3 regions of the Sinorhizobium sp. Y406 genome follow, and region 2 is predicted to be linked to each of the others. Evidence: riboswitches for the same ligand, from Rfam matches in the RefSeq annotation. Region 2 holds a riboswitch; each other region holds the start of a gene.
What was found. A riboswitch is a leader RNA that binds a small molecule or an ion and turns the genes downstream of it on or off. The one in region 2 is predicted to bind cobalamin.
Positions count from the first base shown of each region.

Region 1: linked by a shared signal. The riboswitch ahead of AC4P1R_RS24290 (ABC transporter substrate-binding protein) and the one ahead of AC4P1R_RS09040 (DUF1636 family protein) in region 2 are both predicted to bind cobalamin.
Region 3: linked by a shared signal. The riboswitch ahead of AC4P1R_RS10560 (CbtB domain-containing protein) and the one ahead of AC4P1R_RS09040 (DUF1636 family protein) in region 2 are both predicted to bind cobalamin.

Region 1 is NZ_CM178975.1:1,576,627-1,579,894, forward strand. Features, by position in the region: gene AC4P1R_RS24280 (acyl-CoA dehydrogenase) at 1-15, opposite strand, end outside; gene AC4P1R_RS24285 (LysR family transcriptional regulator) at 246-1,151, shown strand; cobalamin riboswitch at 1,199-1,431, shown strand; partial or broken gene AC4P1R_RS24290 (ABC transporter substrate-binding protein) at 1,694-2,644, shown strand; gene AC4P1R_RS24295 (FecCD family ABC transporter permease) at 2,650-3,268, shown strand, end outside.
Region 2 is NZ_CM178974.1:1,885,494-1,888,761, reverse strand. Features, by position in the region: gene AC4P1R_RS09045 (SLC13 family permease) at 1-1,489, shown strand, start outside; cobalamin riboswitch at 1,588-1,800, shown strand; gene AC4P1R_RS09040 (DUF1636 family protein) at 1,923-2,321, shown strand; gene AC4P1R_RS09035 (DUF924 family protein) at 2,406-2,966, shown strand; gene AC4P1R_RS09030 (hypothetical protein) at 3,131-3,262, opposite strand.
Region 3 is NZ_CM178974.1:2,208,459-2,211,726, forward strand. Features, by position in the region: gene AC4P1R_RS10550 (cystathionine gamma-synthase family protein) at 1-469, shown strand, start outside; gene AC4P1R_RS10555 (anthrone oxygenase family protein) at 471-947, opposite strand; cobalamin riboswitch at 1,155-1,417, shown strand; gene AC4P1R_RS10560 (CbtB domain-containing protein) at 1,458-1,634, shown strand; gene AC4P1R_RS10565 (CbtA family protein) at 1,949-2,704, shown strand; gene AC4P1R_RS10570 ((2Fe-2S)-binding protein) at 2,994-3,268, opposite strand, start outside.

The DNA of each region.
Region 1 (3,268 bases), on a different replicon from region 2:
CGCATCACGGATCATGCGCTCGTCCTCGGCAAGCTGGTCGTCGAGGAGAAGGGGATCGTCCCAGGCGAAAGCGCTGCCTTGTGATGAATGCACGGATGGGTTTGTGGTCACGGATTCTCTCCCGATATCTTTTACGCCCCGATGATCTCGAACGGTAAGCCGATTTTCCCATGTAAGTACCGCTTGTTGCCGTGCGGAAAAAGCCGTATTTGCGTGTAATATCATTCATGGAATGCATAGCTGAGATGCGCCCGCGCCGGTTCCTCCCCTCGATAAGCCTTTTGGCCGCCTTCGAGGCCGTCCTGAAGACCGGCTCGACAGCGGCGGCAGCGCGCGAGCTCGATCTGACGCAGAGCACGGTGAGCCGTCTCGTCCAGAATCTGGAGCAGCAGCTCGGCCGCCAGCTTTTCGAGCGGCACAGGCAGAAGCTGATCCCGACGCAAGCCGCCCACGCCTATGGCCGGGACGTGACCCGCGCGCTCGATCTCATCCAGCGCGGCAGCATGGAACTAGCCGCAAATCCGGGTGGCGGCACGCTGTCGCTCGCCATCCTGCCGGCCTTCGGCACGCGATGGCTGGCGCCGCGGCTTGGCAGGTTCCTGGTCAAACATCCCGGCATCACGATCAATCTGGCAACGCGTCTCAAGCGCTTCAACTTTGCCGTCGAAGGCTTCGATGCCGCCATCCATTTCGGGGCGGACGATTGGCGCGACGCCGGCCACATGAAGCTGTTCGAGGAGCGACTGACGGCCTGCATCTCGCCAGCGCTGCTCAAGGACCATCCGGTTGCCGACGTTGATGGGATGGCCGGGCTGCCGCTTCTTCAACTGGAGACGAGGCCGAACGCCTGGCGAATCTGGTTTGCCGCCCATGGCGCGGAACCAACAAGCGTTACCGGAATGCTCTTCGACCAGTTCGCGACCATGACGCAGGCTGCGATCTCCGGCCTCGGCGTGGCGCTTCTTCCGGATTATCTGGCAGACGCCGAGATAGCGGAGAAACGCCTCGTTCCGCTCTTGAAGAGGGGGGTGCCAGGCTCGGGATCCTATTGGCTGGTCTGGCCGCAATCGCGGGCCAGTTACCCGCCACTCGAATCCTTCCGCGCCTGGCTTGCCGCGGAATTGAAGCCGCAAGCAACGTCGGCTTCCTGACCGCGGACGCGCGGCAGGGCCTACCCTTGACCAGTCGGGCTCAACTATCTATGGAGTCTCTCGACGGTTCCCCGACGGTGAAGCGAAGGGGATTAATAGGGAACACGGTGCGGACGACCCAACAGGGACCAAAACCGTGGCTGCCCCCGCAACTGTGAGCGGATTGCCGTCCATCCTCGTGGCGCCTCGAGCGCCGTGCCACTGTGCCAACCGGCACGGGAAGGCAGATGGACGACAGATATCCGTAAGCCAGGAGACCTGCCGTCATGCGTTCGCTCCAATGTCCACGGGCGGGGATGCCCGGAACAGGATATGCCATGACACATTTTCGCGCCTGGCTGCGCCTTCCTGAATTCGTTCCTTCCCGTTCGAGCCGCTCGCTCGAAACCGCTGACTGACGCGGCGCGACAGTTCCCGCCGTCCGCGCCGTGCGGCCGGTATTCTACAATCGGGGAGATCGATCCGTGACCATCATTCCTAACAGTCGCGGCAGCCTTATTGCCGTCGCTACGCTGATGTCGACTTTCGCCTTCGAGGCTCAGGCCGCCGAAACCACCTATCCGCTGACTATCACCAATTGCGGCCGCCCGATTACCTTCGATAAGGCGCCCGAACGCGCCGTCTCGATCGGCCAGAGCAGCACGGAGATCATGTATCTGCTTGGCCTGCAGCACCGGATGGTCGGCACCGCCGTCTGGCTCGGCCCGGTCATCGAGGGTTACGAGGAGGCCAATGCCAAGGTCGAGCGTCTTGCGGACAACGATCCGAGTTTCGAGAGCGTCGTTGCCAAGAAGCCCGACATCGTCACCGCGCAGTTCCAGTGGCACGTCGGGTCCGAGGGCATCGTTGCCAAACCGGAGCAGTTCGAGGAACTCGGCATTCCGGTTTACACCTCGCCGGCCGATTGCGTCGGCAAGGACAATACGGGTGGAGGCGATGGCGTTCGCCACGCGGTCTTCACCATGGACCTGATCTATCAGGAGATCGCTGAACTGGCGCAGATCTTCAACGTCCAGGAGCGCGGCGAGGCGCTGGTTGCAGAGCTGAAGGCCCGCGAGGATGCTGCCAAGCAGAAGATCGTGTCGGCGAACGGCAAGCTCTCGGCCGTGTTCTGGTTCTCGAGCGCGGAGCTCGACATCGACCCCTATGTCGCCGGCAAGAACGGTGCTCCCGGCTACATCATGCGGGCGCTTGGCATCCGCAATGTCATCGACAGCGAGGAGGAATGGCCGACCGTCGGCTGGGAAGCCATCGCCAGGTCCGAGCCGACGATCATCGTCGCGGGCAAGATGGAGCGTCGCCGTTTCCCCGCAGACGACATCGCCGTCAAGCACCAGTTCCTCAAGTCCGACCCGGTGACCAGTCTCATGCCGGCCGTCAAGGAGGGCCGCGTCGTCGAAATGGACGCCCAGGCGATGAACCCAACGATCCGGACCATCGAAGGGATCGAGGCCCTGGCCGAGGCTATCGAAAAAGCCGGCCTGACCCAGTGAACAGGATGGTGGGCTCCCTATCGAGGACAGGCGCCACAGTGCTGGCGCTTGTCCTGCTGTTCTCGGCGCTCTGGCTGGGTGCGGCGATCGGCGAGACGGCGATCCCGATGGATGTCGTCGCCCGGACGATCGCCAATCGGCTATGGCAGGCGGGCTATCCGCTCGATCCGATCAACGAGGGCATCGTCTGGAACTACCGTTTGAGCCGCGCCGTGGTGGCGGCGTGCTGCGGCTCGGCGCTGGCACTTTCCGGCGTCGTGCTGCAGTCGCTTCTGCGCAACCCGCTCGCCGATCCGTATATTCTCGGGATCTCGGCGGGAGCATCGACGGGCGCGGTCGCCGTTGCCATCCTGGGTTTCGGTGCCGGTCTGTTGACGCTGCCGCTGGGGGCCTTCCTCGGCGCACTTCTCGCATTCGGGCTCGTCAGCCTGCTCGCAATGCGCGCGGGCAGGGGGCATGGTGCCATCATACTCGCCGGTGTCGCCGGCTCGCAGCTCTTCAACGCGCTCACCTCCTTCATCGTCACCAAGGCGGCCAACGCGGAGCAGTCGCGCGCGATCATGTTTTGGCTGCTCGGCAATCTGTCTGGCGTCCGTTGGCCGGATGTCTGGCTTGCTCTGCCTG
Region 2 (3,268 bases):
GCTCGTGGTCACCGTCACCGTGCTCTCGGCCTTCATCAAGAATATCGGCGCGCTGGCGATCATGATCCCGGTCGCGTTTCAGTTTGCCCGGCGCTCGAAGGTGCAGCCCTCGGTCTTCCTGATGCCGATGGCCTTCGGCTCGTTGATGGGCGGGTTGATGACGCAGGTCGGCACGTCGCCGAACGTCGTCGTCTCGCGGATGCGTGCGGAACTGACCGGCGAGAGTTTCTCGATGTTCGATTTCACGCCGGTCGGCGCTTCGCTTGCCCTTGTCGGCTGCGTTTTCCTGCTCTTTGCCTATCGCCTGGTGCCGGAGCGAAAGAGCCAGGAGGTCTCGGTAAATCAGGCGATCGAGATCACCGACTATACGGCGGAAGCCGTGGCCGCGCCCGGTTCGCCGGCGATCGGCAAGCCCGTGAGCAATCTCGTCAGGATCGGCGACGGCGGCGCCGTCGTCATCGCGATCTTCCGGCGCGGCACGCATCTGGCGCCGCTACCCGATGTGGTGATCGAGACGGACGACATATTGCTGCTCGAAGGCGGACCGGCGGCGCTTGACCGCATCGTCTCCCAGGCGAAGCTGAAGATCGCCGGCGACCGGCTGCCGATGCCGGGCGACAAGACGCGTGCGGAGATCGAGGCGATCGAAGCGGTGATCGGCAGCAATTCGCCGCTCATCGGCATGTCCGCCGAGCGGCTGGCGCTCTTCAACAATCACAATGTCAATCTGCTTGCGGTGAGCCGGCAGGGCGAGAGGCTGAAACAGCGTCTCGGCAGCATCCGGCTGCAGGCCGGCGATATCGTGGTGCTGCAGGGGGCGCGAAGCGAGCTGCCGGTCTTCCTGCAGGACTTCGGCTGCCTGCCGCTGGCGCAGCGCGAGATTCTGCTCGGCACGATCCGGCGCGGCACCCTGCCGCTGCTGCTGCTGGCGGCGGCGATGGCGACGACCGCGGTCGGCCTGGTGCCGGTGCCGGTCGCCTTCTTCGCTGCGGCCCTTGCCATGGTGATCTTCCGCGTCATCCCGCTGCGGGACGTCTACCGGGCCGTCGACGGCCCGATCCTGGTGATGCTGGCGGCGCTCATCCCCGTCAGCGACTCGCTGCGCACGACGGGCGGCTCGGACCTGATCGCCGGCTGGCTCGGCGGCATAGCCACCAACCTGCCGCCGGCCGGGGCGCTGGCGCTCATCCTGATTGCGGCGATGGCGGTGACGCCGTTTCTCAACAACGCCGCGACCGTGCTCGTCATGGCCCCGATCGCCGTGAGCTTCGCCGCCACGCTCGGCTATAGGCCGGACGCCTTTCTGATGGCGGTGGCGATCGGCGCCGGTTCGGATTTCCTCACCCCGATCGGGCACCAGTGCAATACGCTGGTGATGGGCCCGGGCGGCTACCGGTTCGGCGACTATCCGCGGCTCGGACTGCCGCTGTCGATCGTCATCATCCTTGCCACGGTGCCCTTGCTGATGTGGTTCTGGCCGCTGCAATAGCGAGCCGGTCTTCCGCCGTGATCGCGAAGGAGCAGCGAAGAAGGGCGGACGGCACTGTCGATCATTATCCCGACCCCATTGCATCGAGCCGAGACTCGTGCAACCAAGGGCGTGATGGTGCTGCTGCCGAAACTCGGCAGCGGCTGAAAAGGGAACGCGGTGAGGATGCCCGAAAGGGGCCGATGCCGTGGCTGCCCCCGCAACTGTGAGCGGAAAGCGCATCCACAACATGTCACTGGCCGGGAGGCCGGGAAGACGTGGATGCGCCGCGACCCGCGAGCCAGGAGACCTGCCATCGAACCGATCAACCACAACGGACGGGGTGTTCCGATGGAAAAGAAGCGGCTTCTGTCCGGCGTCAATCGTCGGTTTCGAGTTTCGCCATTCTCTGCGGCCCCCTTGCAAAGCTGGCAGGGGCCGGCGGAGAACAGCCATGGCGAATTCGCATCAATCAGCGCACAAGATAACGCTTTCGACCGAGTGCCACTTAACAGGCGGGCCGTGCCTACCGGGTGCCCGGTTGCTTGCCATGCTCAACGGCAGCATTTCGGCGCTCGGCAAGCCGCTCGCCGATGATTTCGCGATTGCCGGGACGGTGTGCATGGCCGCCTGCACCCGTCCCTGCACCATTGCCTTCCAGGCATCGGGCAGGGCGACGTATCTCTTCGGCGATGTCGCGGCCGAAGAGAATATCGACGATCTCGTCGGCTTCGCCGTCGCCTATGCGAATGGCGGCGTGGACGGCGGGCCGAGCGCCGCCGGCGGCGGCAATCTCGCCCGCGTTCCGGCGGCGCTGATCGTCTCCGAGGCGCTTGCCGGGCATTTCCAGTGATGGAGGCCGCCGAGGGCCGGCTGGAAATCGTGGAGTCGATCGCCTATCTGACCACTCGCGACCGTCAGAAGGAGAGGGGCCGGAATGACTGACCAAAGCACCAACTGCACACCGGAGGACGTGCTGCGTTTCTGGTTCGGGGAGCTTTCCTACGAGCACTGGTTCACGCCGAGCGCCGAACTCGATCGCGAGTGCGTGCAGCGCTTCCGGGATGCGCATCTGGCGCTTTCAAGGCATGTCGACGATGTCTGGAGGGCGAGCCCGCGCAATTGGCTCGCCGCGATCATTCTTTTCGATCAGCTCCCGCGCAATATGTATCGCGGATCGCCGCTGGCGTTTGCGACCGACGGACTCGCCCTGCGCGAAGCACAGCTTGCCATCGGCGCCAGCGCCGACAAGGCGGTGTCGCCGGAATGGCGCGCCTTCTTCTACATGCCGTTCGAGCATTCCGAGAACCTCGCCGATCAGACGATGTCGGTGAAGCTCTTTACCGAGCTCGGCGAGCCCAACTATCTCGATTATGCGATCCGCCATCGCGAGGTCATCGAGCAGTTCGGCCGCTTTCCCCATCGCAACGGCATCGTCGGGCGCCGGTCGACGCCGGCGGAGGAGGCCTATCTGGCCCAGCCTGGCGCGGGGTTCTGACGGTGCTCCGCTTCAGGGCATAGGAGCGAAGTGACGGTCCTCGCAAAGCGCGCAATGCGCCGATTCAAAGAATGCGGCGACCTACTGCATGTCTCCTTTAATCGACCTCGATTTAAGGACAAAGACATGCAGCAATTCAAAGTGTTACAGCGACCTTTGCGCGTCTAATAAGACGCGCGGCGCTGCATGTGCGTCTGAATGCGTCCGAAAAAGACGCGCGGGCGGTCATTGACGGGCAAGTCGCAAAAGATGCCGTTTTGCATCTTTTCGCCTTGTTGCGTATGCAGATCGGACATGATGGC
Region 3 (3,268 bases), 320 kb from region 2:
CACTCAGCTCGACCCGCATTCCTGCTGGATGATCGGCCGATCGCTCGAAACCCTGTCGGTCAGGATGGAGAAGGCGAACGACAACGCCCGTATCGTCGCCGAATTCCTGCGCGACCATCCGAAGGTCGAGCGCATTCACTACCTGCCCTTCGACGACGGGGAATCGAATGCCGGCCGTGTCTTCGCCGCCCAGTGCACCGGCGCCGGCTCGACATTCTCCTTCGACATCGCCGGCGGCCAGGAGGCGGCCTTCCGCTTCTTGAATGCGCTGCAGATCTTCAAGCTCGCAGTCAGCCTCGGCGGCACCGAATCGCTCGCAAGCCACCCGGCCGCCATGACCCATTCGGGCGTGCCGATCGAGGTCAGGCGCCGGATCGGCGTGCTCGAATCGACCATCCGCCTGTCGATCGGCATCGAGCATCCGGACGACCTCGTCGCCGACCTCGCCAATGCCTTGACGACGGCCTGATTCAACTGCGGGCGAGGCCGAGCACGAAAAGCGCCAGCGCCCCGATCGAGGCGATAGTGCGGACATGATTCCAGCGAACCCAGTCGGTCAGGTAGCGCTGCTGCCAGAGCGCTGCGGCAGCCTCGCCGCGCGCCGCTGCGAGCGCATCGTTCAAAGGAACGTTGAAAATGACAGTCACCAGGAATGTGCCGACGAGATAGGCGAGCCCACCGGCGGCAAGCAGGTAGCTCCCCCTCTCGCCCATTATGAAAGCAGCAACAATCAGCGCCAGGCCGAGAATCGCGGTGCCCATGAAGGCAACCAGGAACAACGGGTTCTGGATCGCCACGTTTATGGCGTTCATGGCGGCGATTCCCTGTTCCGCCGGAAGCCGCGACAGGGCCCGCATGACGCAGACCGAGAAGACGAAGAAGAGCCCCGCCATCAGGCCGGAACCGATGGCGGCTGCAAAAGCAAGGCCGGGAACGAAAGCTGCCATGACTTATCTCCAGATCGAGCAAGCGGGAACTGCAAGCGCTCGGAACGGGAACGCAACTGCAGAGATAGACGAGAGGCGCGATACAGTCACGAGGCGCAGCACCATTTTGGAAAGATCGGCCGCCCGCCATTTCGCAAGCCCGCGCCTGGCATCAATCCCGTTCATTTTACGGGTCCGGCTCGATTGACATCAGGCGCGGCCGCACCTAATCATCGGGGATCGATTGGTTCCCGGAAAGCGAACGCGCTTCGGGAGTAAACGGGAACGTGACGGGTGGACCCAAGCTGGGCATCTTAATCACGGCCGACCCCGCGACTGTAGTGCGGTGTGAATTTGCCGTTCCGGAGCGATCCGGAAAAAGCCACTGGGAAGGACCGCGAGAGGGCGGTTCGATCTGGGAAGGCGAGGCAAATCCCTGGTGTAAACCTGACGCCGCGAGCCAGGAAACCTGCCAATCGATGCGGGCGCAACGCCCAATCGGGAACATCCCTTGCCATCACGGAGGTTGTCATGGCTACGTCTAACGTTTCGAGCGTCTCGCTCTCCCTCAGCGATCGTCTGGTTGCGGGCATTCTTGCCCTTATGATCGGCGGTTTCCTCGTCTTCGGTGCAGGCCTTGCAAATTCGGCCGTGCTCCACGACACGGCGCACGACACCCGCCATTCCTACGGCTTCCCCTGCCACTAAGCCAATGGAACGCCTTGCGCGTTCCGGATCGAAGCTGAACAGAGCCGTCAGGCGCTCCGAGCATGTGCGCATGCCATCCGGCATGATGTCGCGGCTCGCGCATCGGCGTCCTTTGTGCGCTCTGAAAGGCGCAGGGCGCTGTAGGGGTGCCCGACTGCGTTGGCTGGACCGTGCTCCCTACAGCGCCGCGCGCGTTATCAGACGCGCAAAGGTCGCTGTAGCACCTTATATTGCTGCATGTCTTTGTCGTTAAATCGAGGACGATTAAAGGAGACATGCAGTAGGGGAAGCGCTGCATTGAGGAAAATCGACACATGATCGTCAAGACACTTCTGGCCGCAATCGTGGCCGGGCTGATCGCCGGCGTCTTCATGACCGCCGCCCAGGAACTGCGCGTCACGCCGCTGATCCTGCATGCCGAGGAATTCGAGGGCGGAGAGCAGCCTGCTGCGGGTCACGAGGAGCATTCGTCTCTGAACGGTGTTTCGCCGCTCGAAAAACTTCTCGCCTTCGTTTCGCCGATAACGCCCGCCTATGCCCATGAGGGCGGACACGAGGAGGAGAGCGGAATCCTGTTCGGCATGAGCCGCTTTTCAGGAACGCTGCTCGCCAACCTGGTCACGGGCGCCGGCTTCTCGCTGCTGCTTGCCGGCATCAGCATCATGACAGGCCATCGGATCACGCTTGCAAACGGGGCGCTCTGGGGCGCCTGCGGCTGGCTAGCCGTGCACATGCTGCCGGCGCTCGGTTTGCCGCCGGAGCTGCCCGGCTTCCCGGCTGCCGACCTTGGCGAGCGCCAGGTCTGGTGGGCCTTGACCGTGCTGCTCTCTGCCGCGGGTCTCTACCTGCTGGCCTTGCGCGGAGAACTGGGCTCGAAGGTCGCGGGCCTCGTGCTGATCGCCGCACCTCACGCCTATGGCGCGCCGCAGCCGCTCGATATGTCGAGCAACGTTCCGGCCGTCCTTGGCGCGGAATTCGCGGTTGCGGCACTAGCCACGACACTCGCCTTCTGGATCGTCCTCGGCATCGTTTCGGGCTTCATCAACGACCGGGTCGTGAAGGCCGGCTAAGCAGGCTCACCCCTCCCCAACCCCTTTCTCGGCCGCACCGTTTCCACCCAAATCTCGCCAGTTGGAGCAGACGCTAGAGCGCGTTTCGATCTGACTGGATCAGATCGGCGCTCTAACGCTTTCGTTCTGAGGCATGATCTTATCGATCCTCGTTTCACTCCGGTCGGATCATGCTCTAAGGGTATTGGGAGCGCAGGCGATCGCCGCGGGCTCCAAGCCCCTCCCACCTGTGGGGAGGGGCTTGGTTCGGCTAAGGGCATTCTCAGTCAGTTTGGTGAGTGCGTCCATTCTATCGTGGGTGACAATCCACCACTTCACATCCAACCGACTTCCCCTCCGGCTCAAGCAAATGCGCCTTTAATCTCTCGCGCCGTGTCTCGGCCCTCAGCAGCACGCAGGTGTCGCAGAAATCGCCGCCTTCCGTCCGATAGTAGAGACAGCAGCCGCTGCGCATCCGATAGGTTCGACAAAGCGCACCGCCCGGGGTTTCGACGCTTATCTCTTCATATCGCAGGTCGCGCGACGCGAGCGGTGAGCCCGCGCGTTTGACGATGGCGAGAGCCC